DNA from 4 places in the Brevibacillus sp. AY1 genome. Region 4 is predicted to be linked to each of the others. Evidence: riboswitches for the same ligand, from Rfam matches in the RefSeq annotation. Region 4 holds a riboswitch; each other region holds the start of a gene.
What was found. Region 4 has a riboswitch for cobalamin ahead of cobO (cob(I)yrinic acid a,c-diamide adenosyltransferase). Riboswitches for the same ligand answer to the same signal wherever they lie in the genome.
Positions count from the first base shown of each region.

Region 1 (7,198 bases), on a different contig from region 4:
GTTGCCATTTCGATATCGAGAAAGATCCGCTTTACTTTTTGCCCTGTACTCTCCGGCTTGAAGTAGACGATGGCCGTCACAATCAGGCCGCACACGGCAAAAATGGCAATCGACCAGTAGCCGATGACGGTGTACAAATAGTAGAAACCATATAGAATACCGGCTGGGATCAGCACGTACAAAGAGAGTTTGAACAGCTTCCAAAGGATAACCAGAATGAAAACAATCGCGTAAAATAAATACTTGAGCAACGTCACGACCAAGCCAACTGCTATGAATAAAAGAACGATACCAATAATAATTTCCATGTTAAGTCTCCTTTGGCTATCGCGTCAGCTGAGCTTCCAGTTCATCTGTGATATCGGTCTCGCGGTACTTCTGGGCCATGGCTCGGATGTCTTCTGGAACATCTCGTTCGTTGACCTTTCTCGTGATCACCGTCTCCTGCCAACGTCCATTTTCCTTGGCGTAATGCTTGGAAATTTCCTCAATAGCCTCACCGATCTTCTTAATGAATACCTTGGTTCCATAAACAGCAGTCTTGATCACTTGCTTCACTTTTTGAAGGCATCGCTTGAGCCAATCGACAATACTGTTCCAATATTTCGCCACCAGGCTTCCCCCTACCAAAAGGGCAGCTCCTATCAATAACGCTTCAATAATCATTTGCATCGACTCCATTCCTCATGTTCCATCTAATACCCAGATCCAGACATGGATTAAACATTGCCTGCGACCCCATAAGTACATATACCCATATTCAATAGCCCCATAGACGGATTCTAGAGACTACTCACTATAGAACTTTATTCCCACTAAATTATTTATCATACTACGATATTTTCAGACAATTGTCGATCTCAAAATTGCCAGTTTCTTCTGTCTGACAGCTATTTAATGGTGAAAAAAAAGAAAGAAGGCATTGCTTCACCTTCTTTCTCACTAAAATTGAAAGGCTTGCTTTTTCATTTCCACCGGGATGCCAGCCGTGACGAGAAAAACCTGCTCACATTCCTGGGCAATACGCTGATTCATGATACCGGCGACATCCCGAAAGACTCTCCCGAGTGGATAATCCGGAACAATACCGTAGCCCACCTCGTTTGTAACAAGCAGTAGAGAACCTGGAAACGTGCGAATGACCTCCTGCAATGTCGTTATCTGCTCAAGTAAATGCTCTACTGAAGGGTGCCCTTCTCCACGCACCAACCAATTGGACAGCCACAGAATCAGACAATCGACCAAAAGGACAGTGCGACCATCCTGCACGTCCGGCCGTCCACCTAGTTCCGTCAGTTTTTCCGCCAGCTGAAAAGGTTCTTCTACCGTCTCCCAGTGAAAGGGAGAACTCTCCCGTCTTGCTTGGTGCTGCTTGACCCGCTGCTCCAATTCCTCGTCAAAAACGGGACTCGTCGCGATATAGATGCCTCGTTCCCCGAGATGAGCGGCGTATCGCTCCGCAAACGTACTTTTTCCACTACGGGCTCCGCCCGTCACCAATGCAATCATCCTGCACCCTCCAAACGCTGATCCTTCCCCTTGCGTCCTATCCACCTGCCTGCAGCATGATCTGCGGCAAATGATGAACCGGGTGCTCCAATACGATCGGTCTAGTGCCATAGACGTCTTCGATCAGACTGCTGCGCAATATTTCTTCGGGACTGCCCACGCTTACCTGCCTTCCCTTGTGGAGCATCAAAATCCGATCACAGTACAACGAGGCCAGATTCAAATCATGAAGCACCGCAACAACTGTAACCTGCGTCGTCTTTTGCCAGGAGCGCACGATATCCATCAGTTGGATCTGATAGCCGATATCGAGGTATGTCGTCGGTTCGTCCAGGAGCAGAACCATGGGCTTTTGCACCAATGCCTTGCCCAGCGCGACACGCTGTTTTTCTCCTCCACTCAAGTGATCGAGCGAACGCTGCTCAAGCTCACTCAGATTCAACATGTGAATGATCTCATCAATCAAGGGAGTAGGGTCCAAAGCTTCCTCGCCCAGCCAGTTCTGATAGGGGAATCTCCCCATCTCCAGCACTTCACGTACGAGAAATCCTACAGGTGGAAGAGCTTCCTGCTCCAGCACCGCCAGCATTCGGGCGAGCTCCTTGCGAGAGTAGCGCGTGAGCAGCTTTCCATCTAGACGAATCTCACCCTGGTCCATTCCGACGACACCAGAGATCAGCTTGCAAAGCGTCGATTTTCCGCTTCCATTCGGGCCGATGATGCCGAAAAACTCCCCCTTGCTTACGGAAAACTGGATATCCTGCAGGACAGGTGTCTGATTGTAGGATTTATGCAGTCCGCTTACCTCGATCATCTGACTATCCTCTCCCCTGTTGTTTTCTCTTCCTTAACAAATAGGCGAAGAAGGGCGCGCCCAGAAAGGCCGTAACGACACCCAATGGTATTTCTGTCGGGCTGAGCAGCATTCGCGCCAGCGTATCTGCCCACAGAACATAGATTCCTCCGAAGATCGTCGCCATCGGCAGCAGCAAGCGATAATCAGGGCCCATCATCAGCCTGACCAAATGCGGTACCACCAGTCCGACGAACCCGATAATTCCCGAGATGGATACTGCTGCTGCTGTTAACATGGTAGCTGTGACCAGGACAATCAATTTGGTTCGATCGACATGGACACCGAGATGCGCTGCCTGCCGCTCTCCCAATGCAAAAAGATTGAGTGAGCGCGCGTAGCTGATCAGCACAACCAATCCGATGATCAAATAAGGCAGCAGGACGTACGAAAACGCCCAGCCCCGAAAAGAAAGGCTGCCCAACAGCCAAAAGATGATCTCATTGACCATCTTGTCTGACAGAGAGACCATGAAGGATACCAGTGAGCCCAAAAAGGCTTGCACCACGACGCCAGACAGCAGCAAGGTCTCGGTCTGGATCTTGCCCTGTGTATTCGCGAGACGCATGACAATCCATAGACTGAAAAGCCCAGTCAGAAACGCGACTACGGGTGTGCTCCATTGTCCGAGAAAGGCAATTTGCAAGCCAAAAAGCAAGAGAAAGGAAGCCCCGACAGCAGCACCCGATGCTACCCCCATCGTGTATGGATCTGCCAGTGGATTGCGCAATACGCCTTGAAAGCCCGCACCTGCCAGAGAAAGGGACGCTCCCACCAGAATGGCCAAGACCACACGTGGAAAGCGCACCTTCATCACGATTTGTTCAGCAGACTCTGGCCAGGTGACCGGGATGTGCTCTGCCATGCCAGGAAGCTGATGCAGAAGGATCAGCCACACCTGCGACAGCGGCAGGCTGGCAGCCCCCATCGAGATACTCACGACGATAGAGAGGAGCAGAGTAGCAATCCCTACACCTCCCCATGCAGCCAGTCGTCTCTTCATCCTACTTCACCCGATCGGGATAGATGGCCTTCGCCACTTCAATCAACCCTTGCGTGATCCGTGGCCCGGGACGGGACATGACATTTTCGTCCATGCCAAAAACCTGTTTTTCTTGGATCGCCTTGATTTTTTCCCATCCACTTCGTGTGACGATGATTTCCTCCAGATTTTTGCCGGTATTTTGATCGACGAGCCCTTTTGCATACAAAATCACGTCCGGATCATCTTGGACGATTTTTTCCTCACTGATCTGATTCCAGCCTGTAGTATCGGAAGCGATATTGATTGCCTTGGCCAGTGTAATCAGTTCATCCATAAACTCTCCCTTGCCCACCGTCCAGCCGGGAGCAAATTCGAGGTATACCTTTTTCATTTCCTCGGGCCCTAGATCTTGAACCGCCTCTGTTACCCGTTCGATATCCAGCTTCATCTGGCTGACAATCGCTTCTGCCTGTTCTTGCTTGTTGGTGATCTTGCCCATGAGCAAAATATTGTCCATGATTTCAGCCACGCTATTGGGGCGTGTGATGTAAATTGGCAAACCTAAAGATTGGAGCTTTTCTGCGATCGGCTTATCCATCGAAATGCCGCCGATGACCAAGTCTGGACTCTGGGACAGAATCGCTTCTTCGTTGGGCTTGACAACTCCACCCACTTTTGGCTTCTTTGTTGCTTCGGCAGGGTAGTCATCAAAATCGGACACACCCACGATGTGTTCTCCAAGACCCAGGGCAAACAAGATTTCCGTCTCTGCAGGAGACGTGGAAATAATGCGCTCAGGTGCTTTTTCAAACGTGATCTCTTTTCCGGTCGCATCCTTGACGGTAAGTGGATACACGGTCTGCTTGGAAACCGATTCATCTGTATTTTGATGTGGTGTTTCCTGCTTTGCTTCAGGTGCAGGCTGAGCTTGAGGGGCTGCCTGCTCCGAACATCCCCATAATCCAATCGTCAACAGGACAGGGAGTCCCCATTTCCAAAAACGTTTCATCCGTGCTTCTTCCTCTCTTCTTCCATTCCATCATCACGATTCCTATGAAATCGACACCTACTAACGAAAAACCCTTTGAATCCACGAAGGAAACAAAGGGTCGGCTTTATGCTCAGGAGGCGCGGACACACAACGATATCCTATACTTCCCAATCCAGCCGATCCTCTCCGCGAAGGAACGCAGGTAAACGTACAACAGGCAGGTCTCCTGGCTCACGGGTATCAGATGCCCTCCCCTTCCCGTTTCCATAGAAACAGTGGCACGGAGGACCCTACCCGATTTACAGTGGCGGGACCGCGCCGGATTCTCACCGGCTTCCCTTTTCACCTGTCCATTTCGGACGAGGCACCTGTTGTTTTATACATAGTGAACGTGATGAATCAACCATATTCTCGTATCATCATAGCATTCCTGTCAGCAAAAAAGAAGGAGGAATGGCGAGGCTCGTCGGGATTCTGTATCCATCCGCCGTGGAGGGATCTGTACTGACGGTATCTGCCCCTTCGATCGGCAGGTTTCGCACCAGCGCAGAATCCGTATTTTTTTCAAAGGCAGGCCAGCCACCGTCGTCGTTTTGCATGGATAAAAGCCAAACCAGACCACGGTTCCAAGCGGCGGCTGCCAGTTGATCAGTCTTGGCCTGATTATGCAGGGCTCGCAAGGCAGCCGTCGTATCATCGATATCCGGATTCATCGTGTTGTGATCGGAGAATCCCCAACCACCGGGTTTCACTCCGGGATTGCGAATTTTCCAGTCTCCGTAAGTCGTTTGCTGTTTGCTCAGGAGATAACGATTGGCCTGTGAAATCGCGGGGTGAGAAAAGGAGAGTCCGCTGCGCTGCAAGGAATGGGACGATAGAGCGGTGTCCCAGACAGCGGAGGTCGCAAGCTGCAGGTGTACGCCAGCAGCTTGCGAGCATACAGAGGCTTTGAGCCCAGCTACAGCCTTCTGAATGACAGGATCTCGAGAAGAGTAGCCGCGTGCAAGCAGCGCATAAATCATGAGGGTGGTGGATGTGGAGTAATTGTACAGCGTTCCGTCCGGTTCAATACGCGAAAGCATAAACTGCTCCAGTCTTCGAAGGCCTACTTCGTGAAGCTTGCCAGGCAGAAAAGGAAGTCGCTGCACATAGTCGTGGATCGAGGATAGCAAGACTTGCCCATCTTTGGCGAAGCGTTCGAGGATACCATGTGGATAGATGCCCGGAGCGATGGGGTGAACGGCGTACAAATCAGACAGATCGGGTGTGTCAGGGAGCTTTTTTACGTATTTTCGATCGGCACAAATCATCATAGGCGCCAAATGAACACGGGCATACCCGACAAAATCATAGAAGCTGACGGGCAAGCTCGGAGGAAGTAAAGCCAGCTCTACAGGAACGATAAAATGCGCAGGCCACTGGTATTGTCCTGTCAATGCAGTTGTGATCTTGGTCAGCAGGTTCGCCTGGGTAAGCCCTCCCCTTTCTCGGATAAAGGAACGGGCTAGCGCCATTCTCGGCTCATTTTTCGTATACCGGCCAGAGAACAACAGGGCGTAGTAAGAATCAATCGTAGCAGACAAATTCCCTTGTGGTTCGTCCGGGTACAGTTTCCATGAACCGTCATCCTGCTGCTTGGAAACGATATGGCTGACCAGTTTTTCAATCAATCCTTCATCATCAATAGAAAGGGTTCGCAATAGGATGATCATGTGCGAATCTGTCATGGGAGAGGTTTCTAGACAAAATCGCCAGGATCCGTCTGCCTTCTGCCATTCGACCATAGAGGTCTGAATACGCCGAATTTCCGTTTGTACATCGCTCACCTGGTTCACCTCCGCAAAAATATGCTAGTAGAAAACTTGGCTGCTCCAAGCTTTTGGCGGAGCCTAAGTACCCAAAAGGCACAGGTAAACTTTTCGATCGTACAACGAAAGGAGGAGAGATCTCATGGAATTACCGTGGTTCTTGGCTCCCCATCTCCTTTCCTTCGCTAAGGAATGTAAGAAGGTAAAGGCAAAAGGCCACGCAAAGCAAGCAGCAGCATCCCTTTCAGAGAAAGATCAGGAAACGATAGAGCGCATCCAACAACAAACGCGTGACTGGAATGGTGACAATATCAGTCGAACCAGTGCCTATCTAACATTTTATCAAAAGCGCCCCGAGGTTCAATGGGCTTTGCTAGCTCATCTGGTCTCCCGAAACGCCGGATGGAATATGACCGATCTGCGCGGAGAATTCCTTCCACGGCTGCTTTCAGCCAATTATTACTGTATGAGGAAAGCGTCAAGCAACAGACCAATCTTTTTCATCTACTCTCCCGGCTCCATGCCTCCTCGTTCATGCAGGGTGCCTGGAATCACTTTTGGAAAACAGGGGATCGCAGCTTTTGACCATCAGCTTGATCATCAATGAACAGCACTATCTTGAAGAGCAGGTCATGCGAGATCAGAAGTACCAGAAAACAGTCATACAGACGCTGCCCTTTACCCTTCAGGAGCTGCTATCTCTAAGTCACATTCTTTTCCCTAGCCAGATGAAAGGATCAGGAGGAAGTCCGTTGCGGCTATACGGGGATAAAGTCTCACATTTTGCTTCCCTATCTGAGCGCATTGCATTAGGCAAAAAATTGTACGCGCTCTTGTTCAGGGATTCAGCTCGGTTGGAAGGAATTCTGGCATGGACCGTCAACCAACCACACAGCGGGTCGAGAAAAGATTATTGGCCACATCTCTTTCACGATGTAAACGAATCGGTGCCCGGTCAGCCTAACGTCAAAAAATTGAGCAATTGTCGGCTCAGAGCCGGTGCGAAACGCCTGTATTCCCCTATTCTCCGGCATGCATGGGAGCCTGAAGAG
Region 1 covers NZ_JAFLPN010000005.1:58,304-65,501, forward strand. Annotated here, with positions in the region: gene JZI27_RS07080 (hypothetical protein) at 1-308, opposite strand, end outside; gene JZI27_RS07085 (hypothetical protein) at 325-672, opposite strand; gene cobU (bifunctional adenosylcobinamide kinase/adenosylcobinamide-phosphate guanylyltransferase) at 943-1,509, opposite strand; gene JZI27_RS07095 (ABC transporter ATP-binding protein) at 1,547-2,323, opposite strand; gene JZI27_RS07100 (FecCD family ABC transporter permease) at 2,328-3,365, opposite strand; gene JZI27_RS07105 (ABC transporter substrate-binding protein) at 3,367-4,356, opposite strand; cobalamin riboswitch at 4,538-4,725, opposite strand; gene JZI27_RS07110 (prenyltransferase/squalene oxidase repeat-containing protein) at 4,758-6,164, opposite strand; partial or broken gene JZI27_RS07115 (DUF2515 family protein) at 6,289-7,198, shown strand, end outside.
Region 1: linked by a shared signal. The riboswitch ahead of JZI27_RS07105 (ABC transporter substrate-binding protein) and the one ahead of cobO (cob(I)yrinic acid a,c-diamide adenosyltransferase) in region 4 are both predicted to bind cobalamin.

Region 2 (7,198 bases), on a different contig from region 4:
ACGATTGATCACTTAGCTTTTGTTCCAGAATGGCGCTGTTGATGATTTTTTTTTGTTCTGCATGCAAGAAGCCGTTGCCTCATCTTCTCAACTACATCAGGCGGCGCGCCATCTGTCATGTAAAGAAGCGCTACCTTGGTCCGCGAGCGTGTTCCCAACGTGAAGGATTCATAAGCAAGTGAGAGCGTGCGCATTCGCTTTCGGATCAGGGCAACATTGACGGAGAGGTCTTCCACAAAACCATCCCGCGGTCCCTTTATCGATACTTCTGTATTGGCTTCATCCGTATTGCGTTGCGGGCGATTGGAGATATCCCAGGCAAAGGGAGGAGCATCTCCAATAAACAAGAGAAGGTCACCGGCAAAAAGCCGTTCGATCCATATTAGGCGATTGTCCAAAAGCGGAAAAAGCGGCAGAGAACGCAGATCGCCCTTTTCCACAAACTGGTCGATTTGAGGAATGACCGTTTTTTGCATTTCTTTGGTGTCTGCCAGCCCTTCACAATACACAAGAAGTATTGGCTGATTTTCACTGGTGACCAATCGTAAAAAGGTTACGTCTGCACAGTGTGCAAAGGTTTCCTTCAGCTCGGCTTCACGATTCATGGCCGGTATCCCTCTTTCTGTTTCGGTTCTTCAGGGCAATTCCCGCGATGATCAGGGTAGAGAGCAGGACAATCACCATAAAGAGGGGATAGTACACTCTGGACAAAAAGGTCATGAATTGCATATCGCTAATGGGGAGGCTGGTGAATGCAATCATGCTTAAACCCAGAAATATCACCATGTACAAGCGGTTTTTGGGTGTGCGTAAGCCCATCATTTCGGTAATTAAAAATAGACAGATGGAGATGCGCATAAAAGAGCCGGAAAGCCACTGATAGATCGCAAAAAACTCCATGTTTTCGATATCTCTTCCAATCGACAGCAAACGCCATTGCTCGAAGGCCGGGTATCGTTGACGGGAGGATTCGATGGGGCCAAATTCAGCTATAGCACCTGTAAGAGGACTTAACGTTAGAATGACAACGATCAAGACAAGTGCAATGTAGTGACCAATCCGCAGCGGTTTGCGGATATGATGCTGCAAAAGCAGAAGGATGGCCAACTCGGTAAAGCCACCCCCGGCAAAGACCATCGCCTCCAATATCGGCTGGAAACCGTTTTGCATGATCGGCAGTAACAGACTGTAGTCCTTTTGGGAACATTGCCAAGCGCTACATAAAATCCCAGCAGGGAGACAAATGGCAATAAAATGCCTGAGGTAACACCCAAAGGGGCAATCCCACCGTTCGCCGCAATGACACAAAATATCACCAGCACGAGGGCAACGACCCACTCGGGCGTGCGCTGCAGATAGTTCACATTCGTCCAGGTTTGCGTGTCGATCAAATGAACGAGTGCCATCATGTACAGGCAAAAGAGAATGGGAATGATCAGCAGATTCCCGACAAACTTGTTGGTCGAACGCCTGATCCAGGTATACAAGGATTCTTGTTGGAGCTGCTTATTGATGAAATAAAGAATGCACACCCACCCCACAAAGGGAATAGCTGCAATCAGGATACTCAGCCACGCATCTCGCCCAGCTTTGCTTAACAGCAAGGGAATGACAGTAACGTGATTGGTGATGCCCACGGTTAGCATGATCATCATAATGGTTTGGCCGACGCCAATTTTTCCATCTACTTTCATGCGCTTTTGTCACCCAGCAATACTGGTAGTGGTGTTAGGATTTGCCTGTTGAATTGGAAATATGTATCACGGATAAAGGTTACTCTCCTTTCGAAAGTGTGGTATCCTACTGTGAAGGAGAAACGGAGTAAGGAGTGCAGCCTACGATGTATCAACTAGTGCGAAAATATCTCTTCCAGCAGGACCCGGAAGAGATTCATGAAAAGACGATTCACGCATTGAAGCTGGCGGAAGAATCCGCAGTGGGCAAGCGTCTGTTGAAAATGATGTACGGAATAAAAAACGAGCGTTTGGAAACACAACTGTGGGGATTGACCTTTCCTAATCCAGTCGGATTGGCTGCTGGTTTTGATAAAAATGCAGAAGTATACCATGCTTTGGCAGCGATGGGCTTTGGCTTTGTCGAGATTGGAACGGTGACGCCGCAAGGACAGCCGGGCAATCCAAAGCCGAGACTATTTCGTTTGTCCGAACATCAAGCCGTGATCAATCGCATGGGCTTTAACAACTACGGAGCCTACCTGGCTGGCAAGAACCTGATCGATTATGCCTATTCGGATGCTCCTATCGGAATCAACATAGGCAAGAATAAAACAACGCCGAACGAAGAGGCAGCCAGTGATTACAGCAAATGCCTGGACATGCTGTATTCCTACGGACATTATGTTGTGATCAATATCAGTTCGCCCAATACACCTAATCTGCGTGATCTGCAGGAAACCCAGAGCTTGCGGGTACTCATTCGCGCTGTTCGGGAAAAGGCTGCTGAGCTGGAAATGCGCGGGGCAAAGCAAAAGCCGATTCTCTTGAAGGTCGCGCCTGACATGTCGGACGAGCAGATGCATGATGTCATCCATGCGGCTGTCGAGGAAGGAATTTCTGGCATTATTGCAACCAACACCACCCTCTCCAGAGAAGCCGTCCAGAATCACCCTCGCGCAGAAGAAATGGGTGGATTGAGCGGCAAGCCATTGACCGAACGATCGACGGAATGGGTGCGGGAAATCTATCAGGAAGTAGGAGACAAGGTCCCTGTAGTTGGGGTTGGTGGAATCTTTACAGGCGAGGACGCATACCAAAAAATACGTGCTGGTGCAAGCCTTGTTCAGGTCTATACCGGAATGATCTACCAAGGTCCCGGGATCGCCAAGCAGATCAACAAAAAGCTGCTGGAACTGATGGCAAAGGACGGATTTAGCCACATTCGTGAAGCAGTAGGTGTAGACGCTCGAAAATAATGGTGCCGCAAACCGATGATGAATGCGATCATCGGTTTTGTTTCCCTTCTTTATCTTTTGAAGAGGGTAGGCGTATAATGAAGATGGACGAGTACGAATGCGTCCAACAACTTGATACGGTTGGCATTAGGTGCCTTTATGTGCAAACGCATAAAGGGTAACAGGGAATCGGGTGAAAGTCCCGAGCGGTCCCGCCACTGTAACCAGGGAGCTCTCTTTGAACGTATTCCACTCATCCACGTGATGGGGAAGGAGAAAGAGCGCTATGATCTGGAAGCCAGGAGACCTACCTAGCTGCCCCACCCAGATACCTTCGCGGAAAGGAGAGGTGAGTAAGGGACAATTCGACATGTCAAAAGGTCGATTGTTTTTTTGCACACAACCCATCCGTCAATCGGATGGGATTTTTTGGTTTTTGGAAAAGGAATACGGTGGAGGAGGAATGCGTGAATGAACGGGAAACGCTCAAGAATCATGTCTAGCGCTTTGCTGGTCGCTGGTTTTGTCTTGTACTTTCTGATGAATGAACCGCAGACTACGCATGCCATGCATATCATGGAAGGATTTTTGCCCATCCCCTGGGCGATATTTTGGTGGGTTGTCTTCTTGCCATTTTTTATTCTTGGTTTGCGTTCAATCAACAAGATCGTCAAGGACCATCCTCAGATGAAACTGCTTTTGGGAGTAGCCGGCGCGTTCGCTTTTGTTTTGTCTGCGCTGAAGATTCCCTCTGTCACGGGCAGCAGCTCGCACCCCACAGGAACAGGGCTGGGTGCTGTCCTGTTCGGTCCGTTGGCGATGTCTGTGCTGGGGAGCCTGGTATTGTTCTTCCAGGCATTGCTCCTGGCGCATGGTGGCCTGACAACACTAGGAGCCAATGCCGTTTCGATGGCAGTAGTGGGGCCTTTGGTCGCTTATGGCGTGTACCGTTTGATTACAGGTGCCAGCGGAGGGCAGCGGGTCGCGATCTTTGCCGCCGCATCCTTGGCGAATTTGTCTACCTATCTCGTAACGTCCTTGCAGCTGGCTCTTGCATTTCCGGCCGAAACAGGCGGCGTGCTTGCTTCGCTGGCCAAATTTGCTGGCATTTTCGCTGTGACGCAAATTCCTTTGGCGATCAGTGAAGGGCTGCTGACGGTTCTCGTCTGGAACTGGCTGCAGGCCTACAATGCCAAGGAATTGGTACAATTACGTCTGCTGAAACGGGAGGAATCTCTGTGAAAAAAGGCATGAATTGGCTGCTGCTCTTGGGAGTTGTCGTATTGGCGGTGGTACCGCTGCTGCTGGTGCAGGATTCAGAGTTTGGAGGAGCAGATGGAGCCGCAGAGGAAGCGATCACAGAAATCGCTCCTGCCTATGAGCCGTGGTTCCAGCCGCTTTTGGAGCCGCCGGGCGGGGAGACGGAGAGCTTGCTGTTTGCCGTTCAGGCTGCTGTCGGAGCAGGCGTGATCGGTTATGCTGTGGGCTTGTACAAAGGTCGGTTGGATAGACAGAAAAGATGAAATGGCAGCAGCTCGATACATTAGCCTATCAAAATCGGCTGCGCCATCTATCGCCGGAGCACAAGCTGTTGTTAGGTATCATTCTTCTAGTTCTCGTCATAGCTGGACATAGGCTCGTGCAGGTGTTGGTCTTTTTCTGGATGGGGTTGTGGGTGGTAGGTTACGCCCGCATCCCCATGCGTCATTATCTCCTGTTTTTGCTGTTGCCATTTAGCTTTTTTGCAGCTGGACTTCCCGCTCTGCTTATTGATGTCAGTCGTGCACCGGATCCCTTCGACGCTAGTGGATTCGTCTTATGGTGGCAGGCAGGAGGTTATCTCTTTACCGTCTCTGTGTCTTCGCTGCAGCGGGTACTGGATCTCTTTTGCCGGACAATGTCGAGTCTTGCGGTCTTTTCGTTTATTCTGTTTACCGTACCATTTTCCGAAATCCTGCAGGTGCTGCGCAAGGCGAGAGTGCCAGCATTGGTGATTGATTTGTTGATGGTCATGTACCGCTTCATCTTTGTTCTGCTGAGTCTCTCGATGCAGCTATGGGTGGCTCAGCGCTCGCGAGGCGGTCATCAGGGTTTTCGGGCTAGCTTGAAAGACGTGGGCCAATTGGCAGCACAGCTTTTTGCGCGTTCCATGCGCCACTATGAGCGGCTGTATCAGGGGATGGCCGCGAGAGGAATGACCGAACACTTTCAGGTGCAAGGCATCGTGACGCATAGCCGTTCTCGTCGCTATGAATGGGAGTCGTACCTAGGCTGTCTTGTACTGATACTGCTGGAGCTGTGGATAGGGGGATTGCGCTTGTGACGACGAATTTGCTGGAATTTAAAGATGTGCAGTACACCTATCCAGGAGGAAAAGCGCCTGTTTTGCGCGGCGTATCTCTGGGGATTCCGGAAGGGAAGAAGTGCGTCTTGCTTGGACGCAACGGCTGCGGAAAATCTACCTTGTTTCTGCACGGAAATGGTATTTTTCAACCCCAGCAAGGACAAGTTTTTTGGAGAGGACAGCCTTTTGTCTACAAGCGCTCTTTTTTGCAGGAGATGACGAAAAAAGTGGGCTTGGTATTTCAGGACCCGGAGCATCAGCTGATTGCAAGCACAGTATCGGAGGATGTTTCGTACGGTTTGTTCAATCAGAAGCTGGCTCCTGAGCTGGTTCGGGAAGAAGTACACCTGATTCTGGAGCGGTTTGGACTGCTGGCGATGGCAGATGTACCTATTCATCATCTGAGTCTGGGTCAAAAAAGACGTCTGGCTTTGGCTGGCGTCATGGTCCTGAAGCCGGAGCTCTTGCTGCTGGACGAACCTACTGCGTACCTGGACCGCTACCAAACGAAGAATCTGCTGCGTGAGCTGGATCAGATCCACGCCAACGGGACCACAGTGCTGATGGCTACTCATGATCTGGACGTTGCGTTTGAATGGGCGGAGTGGATGTGTGTCCTGGACGCGGGTCAGGCCGTTTTTCAGGGAGCGCCTGAGGAAGCGCTTGTGAAGCGGGACATGCTGGAGCGCCTGGATTTGGGCGTGCCGCTCATCGCGGAGGTGTGGGAGTCCTTGCCGCTTGACTTGAGAGAGAGCTGGGGAGGCGGAACACCCCGGTCGCTTGGCGAACTGAGAAAGCGCATTTTACAAAAAACTGTATGAGCGTCAACATTTTCTTAACATTTCCTTGATATGATTTCTATCAACAACACCATACACGACTGTAGTGGGTCGAGACGCGGAGAACGCCCTCATACAGCGACAGCATTTGGCAAGGCAGACCGACGGGTTCGGTTTGTTTTCTCTATGCTGCTGCTGGATGAGGGTATTTTTGCGTTCGGCTGGAGAGGAGCGAGCAAACCGTTTTGCTGGATACTGCTTTATTCGATGCGTATTTTTTTGATCTGGATGGAACGATTTTTCTCGGCGATCGGTTGCTTCCGGATGTAGAGGAGACGCTCGCGACTTTGCGCAAGAATCAGAAAAAGGTCATGTTCCTGACCAATACGACCGTTCAGACCAGAGAGGATTGTCTGCTGCGCCTGAGCAAGCTCGGCGTAGACGTGTTGCGGGAAGAGATCATGACTGCTGCCTATGCAGCCGCCTTGTATTTTCAAGAAAAAGCCAGTACAGCCCGCGTCCTCATCGTTGGTGAACCAGCGATGGAAAGAGAGATGATGGGCTTTCCAATAAAACTGGTGCAGGATCCAAAAGTAGCGACGCATGTACTGGTCGGCATGGACAGGACTTTTACCTATGAGAAATTGCGTCAGGCAGCGGATGCTGTGCGAGGTGGTGCACAGCTGATCGTAGCCAATCCGGATCCGGTCTGTCCCGTACAGGGTGGAGCGGTCCCGGATACCGGCTCCCTGGCAAGGGCCATCGAGACCGCGAGCGAAGCAAGCGTGTCGGACGTCATTGGAAAACCATCTCCGTATTACGCACAGAAGGTTTTTCAGCTTCTGGATGTCTTGCCCAAACGATGTCTGATGGTGGGAGATCGTTTGGAGACGGACATCCTGCTCGGCAAAAACAGCGGGATGAAGACAGCTTTGGTCCTTACCGGAGTGACGACCAAACGCGAGCTGGAAGCCAGCGAGATCGTCCCGGATTACATCCTTCCGACACTTGGGGCATTGCACTCAGGACAATCAGGAGAGGCGGGAAAACGATGAAAATGGGGAAGCAAGGGAAAAAGGTGATCTGGTCCCTGATGGTGGCGAGCGTGGTCGCAGGCAGTATGCCCGTCTACGCAGAGACGACGGTTGCAGCAGCGAAGTACGC
Region 2 covers NZ_JAFLPN010000002.1:181,711-188,908, forward strand. Annotated here, with positions in the region: gene JZI27_RS04305 (spore germination protein) at 1-67, opposite strand, end outside; gene JZI27_RS04310 (spore germination protein) at 9-605, opposite strand; partial or broken gene JZI27_RS04315 (GerAB/ArcD/ProY family transporter) at 595-1,694, opposite strand; gene JZI27_RS04320 (quinone-dependent dihydroorotate dehydrogenase) at 1,841-2,932, shown strand; cobalamin riboswitch at 3,044-3,240, shown strand; gene JZI27_RS04325 (energy-coupling factor ABC transporter permease) at 3,383-4,153, shown strand; gene JZI27_RS04330 (energy-coupling factor ABC transporter substrate-binding protein) at 4,150-4,434, shown strand; gene cbiQ (cobalt ECF transporter T component CbiQ) at 4,431-5,234, shown strand; gene JZI27_RS04340 (energy-coupling factor ABC transporter ATP-binding protein) at 5,231-6,076, shown strand; gene JZI27_RS04345 (HAD-IIA family hydrolase) at 6,280-7,089, shown strand; gene JZI27_RS04350 (glycerophosphodiester phosphodiesterase family protein) at 7,086-7,198, shown strand, end outside.
Region 2: linked by a shared signal. The riboswitch ahead of JZI27_RS04325 (energy-coupling factor ABC transporter permease) and the one ahead of cobO (cob(I)yrinic acid a,c-diamide adenosyltransferase) in region 4 are both predicted to bind cobalamin.

Region 3 (7,198 bases), on a different contig from region 4:
TACATGAATCTGCATACGCCTCCTCCTTCGCTTTCTTTCTCTCTTTCTTGTATTCATCACGAAGGAAATAGGTGTTTGTCTAGATCAAAGGTTGCAGCACTTCAAAGAGAAAGCCAACCGATTGCATCGCGTAATGCGTTTCCTGGATTTCACCTCTGTTGAAAATAATGAGGGCAGGCACGCTGGTAATTTGCCATTTCTCTGCCAAAGGTGCCGCGGTATTCAAATTAATCTTGTAGAGCGGAGCTGTTGGTAGGGCCTCATGGGTCACCTCCAGCATCCTTTCTGCCAGCTTGCACGTCCCGCACATCGGGGTATAGACAAAGAGGGCGAAGGTTTGCTTTCCAGCACATCGTCGCTCCACTTCTGTCATGTTCAGCTCTTCCAAGCAAATCGCTCCTGTCCCTTTACCCGACGAATTTTTACCCGAGTCGCAGGATTTGGATTTGCTGGTCTTCAACCATCGCATCGTATTCATGCGTCCAAACCCGTTGCATCGCATTGTTTGTCGTCAGCTTGCTTTCCACATTTGCTGTAAAATCAACACAAGAACGTCCTGTCACTCCTTCTACCTGTTCCTCGACTTGACCATCCTGATCTACTGCTATGCGCAGGGTTTTGTTTGCAGCATTCATGGTGAGTACAAACGAGGTTTGAGAAAGGTGACTCTACTCGGTGACGGTCACATCGTTACCATTTGCTCGAATTTGTTCCGCCATCGCATGAACCGCACAGCGCACATATTCGGAGCGCAACGAAGCAAGAGATTGCTCACCTCTTTGTTGCAGCTCTTCTGGTGATAGAAAATCGGATTCGAAATAGGGAACGAGGCCCTTTTCTGTCTCGATAAAGAACATATTCAGATTTTCTACCATTCCCGTCAACAGCTTTCCAATCACATTTTCACCGACTTGCAGCTTTTTTGCAAATTGATTCCGGTATTCAAACCATACTCGATTCTCGGCTTTCCTGCTTCATCCAAGGCAATCGACTCTTTAGAAATCAAAACGAAAATCGTCGTCTGTCAGCGGCTCGACATGAATCGTACGGACGTAGCCGTTGCCTTTTTTAGAGAAGAAATCATGCTGCTTGGTATGCGTTCTGATCCCATTCAGTACGATTGGGTTTACTTCTTCCTCAGGAAAAAGCGGATCGAGCCCCAGATTCATCAAGGCTTTGTTTGCATTGTAGCGCACGTAAGCGAGAACGTCCTCACTCAGACCGATTGCCGTATATAAGGATTCCGTATACGCCACTTCGTTTTGATGCAGCTTGTCCAGCAAGGAAAACAGTTCTTCCCTGACCGCCACCTGCTCCGAGTCGCTTAGCTGCTGATACACTTCTTGAGCGAGTACGCCTACATAAAGGCCGTGGATGCTCTCGTCACGGACGATCAGATCGATAATTTCGCCACTGCTCGTCATTTTTCCCTGACCAGCGAGGAACAAAGGATAGAAAAAGCCGCTGTAAAACAGGTAGCTTTCCAGGAAAACAGAAGCGACCATCGCCAAATACAGGTCTTTTGGCGTCTCGATGTTTTGATAGTAGTGAGAAATAATCGAAGCCTTGGTCTGCAGATGCGAGTTGCTTTCCACCCATTTAAAAATGTTATCGATTTCTTCTGTGGCAGCGAGTGTCGTGAAAATACTGCTATAGGATTTGGCGTGAATCTGCTCCATCATCCCCATGAAGCCCAATACGGCTTTTCGCTGCAAGCCGTCCACATGCTCCATAATTTTGGGCATGCCAATTCCGCCCTGAACGGTATCGAGCAAAGTGAGTCCACCCAGCACTTTTTTATAGGTTTCCCGCTCTGCTTGAGAAAGCTCAATCCAGGACATTTTATCGTCAGACAGCGGGATTTCATCATCGGTCCAGAACTGCATGATGTTCTGGTTCCAAAAGGTCATTGTAAAATCGTCATCGGGCCTGTTCCAATTGACAGCTTTCATCCGGCTTCCCTCTTTTTTGCTTGATTTAGACCGCGCAGCTGATGCACTCTTCTACAGTCAAGTGCTTGGTTCGCGTGTAATAGAGTGATTTCAATCCTTTTTTCGCTGCGTAGATATAGTAGCGAGCCAGCTCTCTGGTCGAAATGTTACTGTTTACGTGCAGGATGGTCGAAATGCCTTGATCCACGTGCTCCTGAATTTCCGCGATCAGGTCAATGACCTTGAATGGATCAATCATATACGCCGACTTGTAATAGAAATAATTCTCCTGCGAAAGATACGGCATCGGGTAGTAGGTCGTCGAATTAGCATACGTACGCGTCTCGATATGCTCCACGATCGGCATCACGCTGGAAGTGGCGTTTTGGATATACGAGATGCTTTGCGTAGGTGCGATTGCGAGTCGGTAGGCATGGTACAAGCCATATGTCTGCACGTTCGTTTTGAGCTTTGCCCAATCTTCCGTCGACGGCAAGTACATATCGGCAAAGAGCTGCTTACCTTTCTCTGTACGCGGATGGTAGTCGATATTGAGGTACTTTTCAAAATACGTACCCTTTGCATACTCAGAATGCTCAAATCCGAGGAAGGTAGTTCCCTTTTTCCTGGCAATCTCCATGCTCTTTTCCAGAGAATAATAGTTCATCATCATAAAAAAGGTGCGGACAAAATCCTTGGCTTCTTCGCTTTCATATGCGATCTTGTTTCTGGCCAAAAAACCGTTCAGATTCATGGCTCCCAGCCCGACAGAATGAAGCTCCCGATTGGCTTTTTGTACACCCGGAGCGTTTTCCACTCGGGTCATGTCGCTTACGGATGTGATCGCTTCGATCCCTTCGTGCACTGACTCCCGGATCATCTTGCGTTCCATGACATTGCCAATGTTCAGAGAGGCCAAATTGCAGCTGATGTCCCGTCGGATGATGTCTGTCTCTCCATAGTTTGCAATGGTCGAGGTCTCCTGCAATTGAAAGATTTCCGTACAAAGGTTGGACATTTTCACGGAGCCCAGGTCTTTTAATGCGTGATCCTTGTTCGCATTGGTCTTGTTCATGATGTAGGGATAGCCCGACTCCAACTGGATCATGGCAATCTTGGTCAGCATCTCCCGTGCGCTCATCAAGGTTTGCTTTTGCACGCGCTCGTTGGCTAACAGCTCTTCATACATCTCATCCAGATCGAGATCGTCCAGATGTTGTCCGTATTCCTTGTAGACGGAGTACGGAGCAAAGACGGTCAATGGTTTGTTTTCCTCTGCCAGCTTGTAAAAGATGTTCGGTACGATCAGCCCGATTGCCAGCGTCTTGATTCGTGATTTTTCATCGGCGTTAATTTTTTTGCAATCCAGAAACTCGTTGATATCCCAGCCAAATATGTTGTAATACGCTGCTCCAGAGCCCTTGCGCTGCCCCATCTGGTCTGCGTAAGAAAAAGCATCCTCCAACAGCTTTAGCACAGGCATAATGCCTTTAGCTGCGCCCTCTACTCCTTTGATCGGTTCCCCGCGTCCGCGCAGCTTGGAAAGATTGACTGCTACTCCGCCACCGATTTTGGAAAGCTGCATGCAGGTGCCCAATATGTAATTGATCGAGTTCAGCGAATCATCCATCTCCAAGAGAAAACAGGAGACCATCTCACCACGGCGGCTTTTGCCGGCATTTAAAAAGGTAGGCGTCGCTGGCTGCAAACGCTGGTCCATCATCGACACGGTCAGCCGTTTGGCCAGATCAAAATCTCCTTGAGCCAGGGAGAGGGCCACAATCGCTACGCGGTCCGGGTACTGCTCCAGATAGGATTTCTTGTCGTCCGTTTTCAAGGCATAATCCTTGTAAAATTTGGAGATGGCCATATAAGAAGCGAATTGGAATTTGAAATCATGCGCGAGCCGAATGACTTCTTCGACTTGCTCCTTCGTGTAGGTTTCATAGACGTTTTCATAGTAGTCATGTTCGATTAGATAGTTCATCCGCTCCAGGATGCTTGAGAATGTCATGGTTTTGGCTTGCACCTCTTCCATGAATAACTGCACTGCCTCCTGGTCCTTATCCAACAGGTAAAAACCATCCTCACCGCGCTGCATCAGCTGGTTATTGAGTTCAATGTGTCGCAATGGATGCCACCCCGCTTTTAAATAGTTCCAGATCATGCATCGTTCCGGACAGTTCGAATTTCGCTAACAATGGTACGTGATAGGCAGAAGAGATCGTGTCCGCACTTTTGGCGAAGCTCGTCCCCCAGTTCCGATTGCCGCTGGCTGCTACTCCCCGCATCCATGAGTGATTCTGCTTGAGAAACGTTTGTACTTTATCGGGCACCTGTCCGAATCCCGTCGTGTAGGTGACCAGGATAAACGGTTCTTCCAGCAACAGATCCTCTTGAATTTGCACAGTGGGCATATCCAGATTCAGTTTGTTGACAAATCGGCGTACATTGCCCGTTTTGGAATCAAATGCGAGTATCAATGATCTCTTCCTTCCTGAAAACACTGGTTTAGCCATAAAAAAAGCGTATCCGACTGACGAAGAAAGTCGAATACGCATATCCATTCCCTAGGACACAATACCTCACGGGTGACCGAGCGTTCCAACACTTCCCTATCTCCCGTAGGTTCCATAGTGTTTACGTTAAGGCAGGTCTCCTGGCTTACAGATCATCGTAACGCTTTACCTTCCCAATCCATGGATCAGTGGCCATTTCAAAGCGTAACTCTCTGTTTACAGTGGCGGGACCGCGCCGGATTCTCACCGAGCTTCCCTATTAAGTCTACCATCGATAGACGGTTAGACACCTATACGCATCAATATGTAGTTGTTATGACTTACATTACATCAATATATCGTGGTAGTCAAGCTGTTTTCCCACTTACTAAATACCCAATCGATAGATCTCTCGAAAGAAAAGCCGCCCGAAAAACGGACGGCACATCTCTTATTGCAACGAAATCACCTTAGTGATTTGAGGTAATTGCTCGATTTCCCGCACCACAGAAGCGGTAATTTCTTCATCGGTTACCGAGACGAGGAGCGCATTTTTTCCCTTTTGCTCGCGTGATACATTCAGCTTGGAAATATTGATGTGATGATTGGCGAGAATTTGAGACACGTCGTAAATGACGCCCGGATAATCGATATGATGGACCAGTAAGCCGTGAGCACCTGGTGGAATTCGACAGGCGCAATAGTTGATCTCACTGACATATACCTCACGCCAATCCTGTGCAAACGTATATTTGTTGGAACCAGCGCGCAAAACAGCCAGATGATTGGCGTACTCCCCTGAACTGTGCTGAACAGGGACTTTCATACCGAGTCCATCGACCAGCAGGCTGGTTATTTCTTCTTTGTTCTCGTGCGCCAGGATCGAGAGAGAAGCTTCCTTCGCACGCGGTTCAATACGAACAATCAATTCTGCGAGATCACGAAGTCCGGTTAACTGGGTCATGACTTGCATTCACTCTCCCTATTGATTTCCTCTATCTATTCAGGAAAAATCCATTCCTCTGGTTCGGAAATGATGGAGGACTGATTTTTGGAACGATACCAAGCGAGATGCTCATTTCCGTCCTTCGTGTATTTGATTCGAAAGATGGTGTTTCCCTTGCCGCTTTTTTCAAAGGGACTCTCATCTTTCGGCACAGCCATTACACTTCCAGCTACCAGGGCCCCTCCGCGCTCGAGGATCTTCGCTTCAATATTGGTCATGTGTGCGCGACCGCCATACGACATGCCGATGTAGGCGATGACTCCCATACAAATCGCACCTATCAAGAAGGAGAGAATAATCACCTTTGATTTTTTCGTTGCTTCCATGAAAAAGATCCCCCTACAACCTATTTCTCTTTTCCCATCAAGGTTACTTTGTCGATTGTTCCACCACCCAAACACACTTCACCATCATAGAAAACCACTGCCTGTCCAGGCGTTACCGCTTTTTGAGGCTGGTCAAAAACCACTTCGACCTGGTTGTCACCTAACAGGTTCACGGTGACACCCTGATCCGGTTGACGGTAGCGGAATTTGGCTGTACAACGGAATGATTCCTGTGGTTTTGAATGGCTCACCCAATTTACTTCGGTGGCCATCAGACTGGTTGAATACAGTCTAGGATGGTTGGAGCCTTCACCAACAATCAGAACATTACGTTCCAAATCCTTGTCCACGACAAACCAAGGCTCTCCACTCGTGCCATGTCCTCCGCCAATGCCCAATCCTTGGCGTTGACCTAGCGTGTAATACATCAAACCATCGTGATGCCCGATCACAAGCCCATCGACCGTTTCAATGTTTCCTTTTTTGGCAGGAAGGTAGTTTTGCAGAAATTCGCGGAAATTTCGTTCCCCGATAAAGCAAATACCCGTACTGTCTTTCTTCTTCGCTGTTGCCAGCCCTGCCTTCTCGGCAATTTCACGTACTTGCGGCTTGGGCATATGCCCGATCGGAAACATGGTTTTGGACAATTGCTCCTGACCAAGAACGTTGAGAAAATACGTCTGATCCTTGTTGTTGTCCACGCCGCGCAACAGCTTGTACTCGCCATCGATATGCTTTACCTGTGCATAGTGGCCGGTCGCGATATAATCGGCCCCCAGATCCATGACCTTGGCAAGCAGCTCACCGAACTTGATCTCGCGGTTGCACATGACATCTGGATTGGGCGTACGACCCCGTTTATATTCATCCAAAAAGTACTGGAATACTTTATCCATGTACTCTTTTTCAAAGTTAACCGTGTAGTACGGAATATCGATTTGTTCACAGACGCGTCGGACATCCTGAAAGTCATCTTCCGCCGTGCAATGGCCGAATTCATCGGTATCATCCCAGTTTTTCATAAAGATGCCGATGACGTCATATCCCTGTTGTTTCAGCAGGTAAGCCGTCACGGAGGAGTCAACGCCGCCGGACATGCCGACAACGACGCGTGTATCTTCTGGTCGTTTCATGGTCTTTCTCCTCTATATATGAATTTGTTCCTTAAACAGATTACCATGTTTCCTGGAACAAATCATGTTTTGTTGCACTTTTTTCGTCAATTCGGAGCGACTCCTGTTGTGAAATGCGCATATCAGCCGCATTAGGGCAAGTTTTCCCAAAAAAACGCCTGTCGCATACAGAGCAACAGGCGCTTCGCTTCTTGTATTGGTTAGGATTCATCCTCGATTTCCGCTCGAAATGCTTCCACGCTTTCTTCACGGCGCTGATTTTTTGCCTCGATATCGCTCTTTTCCTTGGCTGAAATCTCATCAG
Region 3 covers NZ_JAFLPN010000019.1:45,144-52,341, forward strand. Annotated here, with positions in the region: gene JZI27_RS15505 (glycoside hydrolase family 18 protein) at 1-15, opposite strand, end outside; gene JZI27_RS15510 (thioredoxin family protein) at 80-388, opposite strand; gene JZI27_RS15515 (DUF2997 domain-containing protein) at 423-635, opposite strand; gene JZI27_RS15520 (hypothetical protein) at 669-899, opposite strand; gene nrdF (class 1b ribonucleoside-diphosphate reductase subunit beta) at 996-1,952, opposite strand; gene nrdE (class 1b ribonucleoside-diphosphate reductase subunit alpha) at 1,978-4,062, opposite strand; gene nrdI (class Ib ribonucleoside-diphosphate reductase assembly flavoprotein NrdI) at 4,049-4,414, opposite strand; cobalamin riboswitch at 4,564-4,759, opposite strand; gene JZI27_RS15540 (ACT domain-containing protein) at 4,881-5,393, opposite strand; gene JZI27_RS15545 (hypothetical protein) at 5,429-5,761, opposite strand; gene mnmA (tRNA 2-thiouridine(34) synthase MnmA) at 5,782-6,894, opposite strand; gene tlp (small acid-soluble spore protein Tlp) at 7,095-7,198, opposite strand, start outside.
Region 3: linked by a shared signal. The riboswitch ahead of nrdI (class Ib ribonucleoside-diphosphate reductase assembly flavoprotein NrdI) and the one ahead of cobO (cob(I)yrinic acid a,c-diamide adenosyltransferase) in region 4 are both predicted to bind cobalamin.

Region 4 (7,198 bases):
TCATAACAAAACGCGATCAGCAGCATTTGTAATCATGATGCTGTCTTTGTTTAATGCAATAGCTTTAAGCTACGCCAAGAGGGGGGAAGGTGCGAGTAGTTTTGGTTATTTGGGGATTATGGTAATAAAAATGTCAGATGTTGGCCAAATGGTTAGGATTTCTTTGGGGATAAAATCGAGATTAATGGCAATCATTCACAAAGTGATACTGAGGAGAATGGAATATGCGCATCATCACATTATGCGGTTCTACAAAGTTCAAGAAACAATTTGAACAGACGAACGCCTATCTGACCCTTCAAGGGAATATTGTCATTAGCGTTGCTTTTTTTGAGCATAGCGAGGGGATCCAGATCACGAAGGAACAAGCCGAATTATTGGGCAACCTTCATTTCAGAAAGATTGATCTTTCCGATGAGATTTTTGTCATTGATGTTGATGGCTACATAGGCGAGAGTACGCGAAAAGAGATTGAGTATGCTGAGAAAACGGGGAAGCCAATTCGCTATTACTCAGGCGGTGAGGTACCTTCCAATGTTTTCAATGGATGAAAAACGCGAACCACCCATGTGCAGAAGGACAAGATTCAAAAAATATCGGAGTACAAAAACTTTGAGGATGCAAGGAATTGCTCTTGAAGTATTTATCCGAACCTAGATGTGATTAAAACTAGCATCGAGATTCCATACAAAGCACTTCCCCTCAGCTTTTACTTGAATCCCGACCAGCATTTGCTATGATTAGAACAAGTACTTGTCAGACAAAAAGTGAATAAGATAGACAAACAGGTCCTTGTTCATTCGTGTCCATGCGAATGAGCAGGGTTAAAAGGGAAGTTTGGTGAAAAGCCAACGCGGTCCCGCCACTGTATGAGAGGAGCTTTTCTTCGCGGCACATGCCATCCACTGCCTATCCAGGTGGGAAGGAGAAGAAAGGTGATGATTCTTGAGCCAGGAGACCTGCCTGTTTTCGTGTTGCACTGATTTCCTTCGGGTCAAAGGAAAAGGTGAGGATTGTGGCTTTCAGCTATCCGCGCTTTGTTTTCCTTTTGGTATCTAGGGAGAACGAAGCGTTTTTTAATTCAGGAGGGATTCATGTGAACCAGCAGCCTAACAAACGGGGATTGCTTTTGGTCTATACAGGAGATGGAAAAGGGAAAACGACGGCAGCACTTGGCCTTGCTGTACGTGCTACAGGCAGGGGCAAAAAGGTGCTGATGATTCAGTTCATCAAGTCTCCAGATAGAACCTACGGGGAAAAGATCATGTTTGACCGTATGGGAATCGAGATTTTGCAAAAGGGGATCGGATTTACGTGGACCAAGACGCCTGAGGAGCATCGCGCAGCATTGGCTGAAACGTGGCGCTTCGCCAAGGAAAAACTGCTCGACGATACCTACGATTTGATCATTCTCGACGAAATCAACAACGCGCTTGCCATCGACAAGTTTCCGATCGATGACGTGCTGCCTTTAGCAGATGTTTTGGAGACGTTAAAAAATCGTCCGGCAAAAATGCATGTAGCCATTACTGGAAGAAGCGCAAAGCAGGAGATCATCGAACTGGCCGATCTGGTGACGGAGATGAAGCCGATCAAGCACTACTATGACGAGGGCATCCCTGCCGTTCTGGGGGTAGAGTTCTGATGGAGGTTCTGGAAAAATACGGCCACGGCGGTGACTGGGTGTCGGCTGCCAAGCGATACGGACTTCCGGCAAACGGCTTTCTCGATTACAGCGCCAACATCAATCCGTTAGGGCTGCCGCAGTCTGTCATTTCAGCGCTGCAAACCCAGCTGCAGGAAGTGACGCGGTACCCTGATCCAGCTCACCGTTCCTTCCGGCATGCTTTGGGCAAACGATTGAATTTGCATGAAGACTGGCTGTTGCCTGCAAACGGAGCTGCCGAAGCGATGGCCTTGGCGCTCTTGGCTTTGCGCCCGCAGAAAGTGGGTGTTGTCTACCCATGCTTTTCCGAATACGCGCAACTTTCGGAGCAGTTCGGCGCTCGGGTGATCAGCTGCTACGGCCGGGAGGAGCATGGCTACAAAGCAGAAGAGACACAGCTGTACAGGCTTTTCCAGCAAGCAGATCTCGTGTTTATCGGCTCGCCCAACAATCCTACTGGCATCTTGTACACAGCCGAAGAGCTGCAGCGAATGGCGGAATGGACCGCAAAGACGGATACCTGGCTGATCGTAGACGAAGCGTTTCTCGATTTTGTAGAGGAAGAAAAGCCATTTACACTGGTCGACCAGCTGAAGAAATATCCACGCGTGATCGTGATGCGCTCGATGACCAAAATGTATGCGATTCCGGGATTGAGGCTGGGCTACGCCATCGCTCACCCCGAGGTAATCGCTCGGATGAAAGGAAAGCAGGTCAGCTGGAGTGTCAATGCTTTGGCGCTCGTGGCAGGAGAGCTTTGCCTGGAGGAATGGGAATACGAGCGACAGACGCGAGAGCTGATTGCTCAGGAACGCGCTTACCTCAGCACGGCTCTTCAGCAGGAATGGGACTGGAAGGTTTGGCCGGGCAAAGCGAATTTTCTGCTAGTCCGCACCTCTGAGGAGTGGACGGCGCAAGAGCTGCAGGAAGTACTCGGCAAAAAAGGCGTCCTGATTCGAAGCTGTGCCATGTACCCAGGGTTGACTGCGCGAGATTTCCGCATTGCCGTGCGCAAACGGGAAGAAAACGAACGCTTGCTGGGTGCGCTACGCGAAGCTTGTCTGGAAAGGGGAACGTACCGATGAGCCTGATCCTGGTCACTGGAGGAGTACGTTCTGGCAAAAGCGGCTTTGCCGAAGAACTGGCGTCTGAGACGGGCAAGAGGGTCCTGTATGTCGCGACAGGCGAAGCGAAGGACGAGGAAATGCGAAACCGAATTGAGCTGCATCAAGCTCGCCGTCCGGCAGAGTGGGGCTGTGTGGAAATCCCGCAGTACCTGTCTCACTCGATCCAGGCAGCGAAGGAATATGAGGTCGTGCTCCTCGACTGCCTGTCAACCTGGGTCAGCAATTGGCTAATGGCTGTTCCCGAAGAGAAATGGCGAAATGACGCCATTACGCAAGAGATCTACCAGGAGGCAAAAGCATGGCTGGACGGGCTTGCTGCGGCACCGCAGACCGTGATCGCCGTGACGAGCGAGGTAGGCTTGGGCGGGGTGGCGATGAATAAGCTGGGTCGCTGGTTTGCAGACGTGCTCGGGGATGTTAATCAGATGACGGCACGCCGCGCGGATACCGTGTATGCAGTCTTTTCGGGAATTCCCTGGAGGATCAAAGGATGAATCTACATGCATTTTGGCATGCCATCGCCTTTTTCACCCGGATTCCTGTTCCCTGGCTGCGGCCTTCTGAGGAAGCGTGGAAAAAAAGTGTTGCGTGGTATCCAGCTGTGGGTCTGGTGATTGGTCTGATCCTGTGGGGTGTGCATCAAGCAGGGCTTTGGCTGTTTAGCCCGTTGCTTGCAGCTGTATGGACCCTGATCGTCTGGGTGTACATCACAGGGGGACTTCATCTCGACGGCTGGATGGACTTGGCGGATGGTCTTGGAAGCAGTCGCACAAAAGAAAAAATGCTGGAGATTATGAAAGACAGTCGCGTCGGAGCGATGGGGGTTTTGGCGGCACTGTTGCTGCTGTTGTTGAAAACCGCCGCACTGTCCGAATGGACCGAGCCAGCATGGGGCATGATGCTTGTCTTCGTCCCGGCGATCGCCCGTACGCACGTCCTGCTGGCGATTCGCTACTGGCCGTATCTCTCGGCAGATCAGGGGATTGGAAAAGGGATCAGCGAGGGGCTTTCGGGCGTTCACATCGTGATTGCGTACGCCGTTTTGGCTGGTGCCTGCTGGTGGCTTGGCGGTTTGCAGGCAGCGGGAGCGGTTTTATTGTCCCTGTTGTTTGCAATCGGGTTTGCCCGAAGTGTGGCACGAAAGCTGGGGGGATTGAACGGCGATTGCTACGGAGCCGTCATCGAGAGTAGCGAGGCTGCGATGCTGATTGCCTTGCTGATAAGTATCGGATAAAGCGTCAGGAGTGGGCAAGGATGAGATGGCTATGGGTACGTCATGGGGAGACGTCTATGAATAGACAGGGCAGATATCTGGGCCATACCGATGTCTCGCTGCATGAGCATGGAATCAGACAGGTAAAAGGATTGGCAGAGCAGCTCAAGTCCGTGATCCGGCAACCCGTGAACCTCTATACCAGTGATTTGCAGCGTTGTCTGCAAACGGCGGAGCTGCTGGCAGAGCAGATGCCCTGTACGGTGCAGGCTGTTCCAGCACTGCGAGAGCTTTCATTTGGCGAATGGGAGCTGTGTACATACGAAGAGTTGATGGCAAATGACAAGGAACGTGCGACTCGATGGTACGACGATCCTCTCCAATACAGTCCTCCTCAGGGGGAAAGCTTGCGACAGCTCGGAGAACGCGTCGACGCATGGCTTATGAGTCGGGAGCAGGCGTACAGAGATGAGCCGCGAGCGCATACACAGATCATTGTCACACACGGCGGGGTGATCCGCTGGTTTCAAGCGGCATGGCTGGAGCAGGACCCAAGCCGATTTTGGCAGGTAGAAGGACTCAGGCACGCAGAGGCCATGTTGACGGTTTGGGACGGAAACCGCTGGACTGTGCAACCTCATTTTCTGAGCAGGAGAGAAGCAAATGAATGAACTGGCGTGGGTGATCATCACGGCCTATTTGATTGATCGTATTGTAGGTGATCCGCGCAAACTGCCGCACCCTGTGGTTATCATCGGATGGTGGATTTCGCGTCTGGAGTGGTTGATTCGCAGGTGCGTCAAGCAGGAGAAATATGTAAAGGCGGCAGGAGTGCTGCTCCCGCTGTTGATCGTGACGGGTAGCTACGCTGTGGTCTGGCTGATCATTTGGGCAGCCGCGCACGTATCACCTTGGCTGGCTTTTGCACTATCGGCCTGGATGATCTCCACGACCATCGCCACCAAGGGATTGGCAGACGCCGGAATGGAGATCATGCGCCATCTGCTGTCAGGAAATATGGTTGAAGCAAGGCGTTCCTTGTCCAAGGTAGTGGGGCGAGATACCGAGCATCTGGACGAGCCGGAGATCTGCCGCGGTGCGGTGGAAACAGTGGCGGAAAATATCGTCGATGCCATCGTCTCTCCGCTCATCTACGCAGCGATCGGGGGAGCCCCGCTAGCGATGGCGTACCGCGCGACGAATACGCTGGATTCGATGGTGGGCTACAAAAACGAAAAGTATCGGAATCTGGGCTGGGCATCTGCCCGATTCGACGACGTGGCGAACTATATCCCGGCTCGCTTGACCGCATTGCTGCTAGTAGCGGCAAGCTGGCTGCTCCGACTGGATTATCGGCAAAGCTGGCGAATCATCAAGCGGGACGCGCACCTGCATCCGAGTCCGAACAGCGGGCTGCCGGAAGCAGCAGTGGCAGGAGCCTTGGGTGTGCAGCTGGGAGGTCTCAACACGTATCAAGGCGTTGCTTCCCACCGGGCGAAGATGGGCGATGCGCATCGCCCGCTGCGTGCAGAGGACGTGCAGACGACAGTGCGCCTGATGTATCTCGCATCGCTTTTGAGTGTGCTTGTCTGTGTGGGTATGGTGGAATTGCTGCGGGGTTAGTTGCAGGGAAAGCATGTGGGGAAAAGAGGAGGTTCATCGGTATGAAAGGCAAGTTGTTTGTGATCGGATTTGGTCCGGGCAGTTTTGAACATATCACCAAACGGGCGCGGGAAGCCATCGAAGAAAGTGATGTCATTATCGGCTACTCCACCTATGTGGATCTGATTCGTGAATTGCTTACCCATCAGGAGATCGTCAGCACCGGAATGACGGAGGAAGTGACCCGAGCGCGGGAAGCGGTTCGTCAGGCAGAAGAGGAAGGCAAAAAAGTCGCGGTCATTTCCAGTGGAGATGCTGGCGTATACGGCATGGCGGGTCTGGTCTACGAGGTGTTGGTGGAAAAAGGCTGGACACAGGCAACAGGTGTCGAGCTGGAAATTGTCCCGGGCATTTCGGCGATCAATTCCTGTGGCGCTATTCTCGGCGCTCCGATTATGCATGATGCCTGCACGATCAGTCTGAGTGACCATTTGACCCCCTGGGAGCTGATTGCGAGGAGAATCGATGCAGCAGGGATGGCGGATTTCGTCATCGCGCTTTACAACCCGCGCAGCGGAAGGCGCACACGACAGATTGTCGAGGCACAGCGCATTCTCCTTCAATACCGTTCACCTAATACCCCTGTAGGTATTGTGAAAAGTGCGTTCCGCGAACGAGAGCATGTCGTTGTCACTACCCTCTCACAGATGCTGGAGCATGATATCGGCATGCTGACGACAGTGATCATCGGGAATTCCTCTACGTTTGTCTACGATGGCAAGATGATTACGCCGCGCGGCTACCAGCGCAAGTACACCTTGTCTGCCGACGAACAGCCGTTGAAGCCACACCAGCGACTTCGCGTGGAGAACGAGCCGTGGTCACTGGAGGCGACTGATGCGGAGGGCAAGGATGCCGACATTCCACAGGCAGCACAAGCACAGGAGCAGCCATTCATTCGTTCGGCACCCCCTGCTACCGTGACAGAGCAGCAAGCTGCGGTTTCAGTTGCAGAACGGGAGTCCGTGGTTTCAGCAGAGGAGCCGACACCGCTCGATTGGGCGACGCAGGCCTTACAGCTGGTGAATGAAGCGAATGGTGTGGTTACTGAAGCTGCGGCAGTCACTCATACAGTTGCACGTCCTGTAGACAGCTTTACACCGGAAATGATCTTCGAGTGTGCAGTCAGTCCGGGTGTTGCGAACAAAAAGATCTCGACGCAGCAGATGATGCTCCTGGCAGAGGTGGCGGGCGAGCGGGGCGAAATCGAGTATACGCCTCACCACCAAATGATCCTGCGCGTTCCGACGGCGGACCCGGAGAGCGTGACCAGCCGTTTGCGCGAGGCGGGCTTGATGCTAAGTCCTACAGGGGACGTCCTGCAGGTAAAGGCATGCGATTTTTGCGACGGAGAGAAAAAGGACGGGATTCCGTACGCAGAGGAGCTGCAACGGCTTCTGGGAGGCAAGCCCATGCCCAAAGAGACGCGCATCGGCTTCAACGGGTGTGGAATGGCTTGTTATCAAGCAGTGACAGATGACATCGGGATCGTGTTCCGCAAAGGTAAATTTGACCTTTTCCTGGGAGCCA
Region 4 covers NZ_JAFLPN010000027.1:364-7,561, forward strand. Annotated here, with positions in the region: gene JZI27_RS18315 (DUF4406 domain-containing protein) at 225-551, shown strand; cobalamin riboswitch at 770-981, shown strand; gene cobO (cob(I)yrinic acid a,c-diamide adenosyltransferase) at 1,097-1,645, shown strand; gene cobD (threonine-phosphate decarboxylase CobD) at 1,645-2,751, shown strand; gene cobU (bifunctional adenosylcobinamide kinase/adenosylcobinamide-phosphate guanylyltransferase) at 2,748-3,287, shown strand; gene cobS (adenosylcobinamide-GDP ribazoletransferase) at 3,284-4,027, shown strand; gene JZI27_RS18340 (histidine phosphatase family protein) at 4,048-4,677, shown strand; gene cbiB (adenosylcobinamide-phosphate synthase CbiB) at 4,670-5,629, shown strand; gene cobJ (precorrin-3B C(17)-methyltransferase) at 5,671-7,198, shown strand, end outside.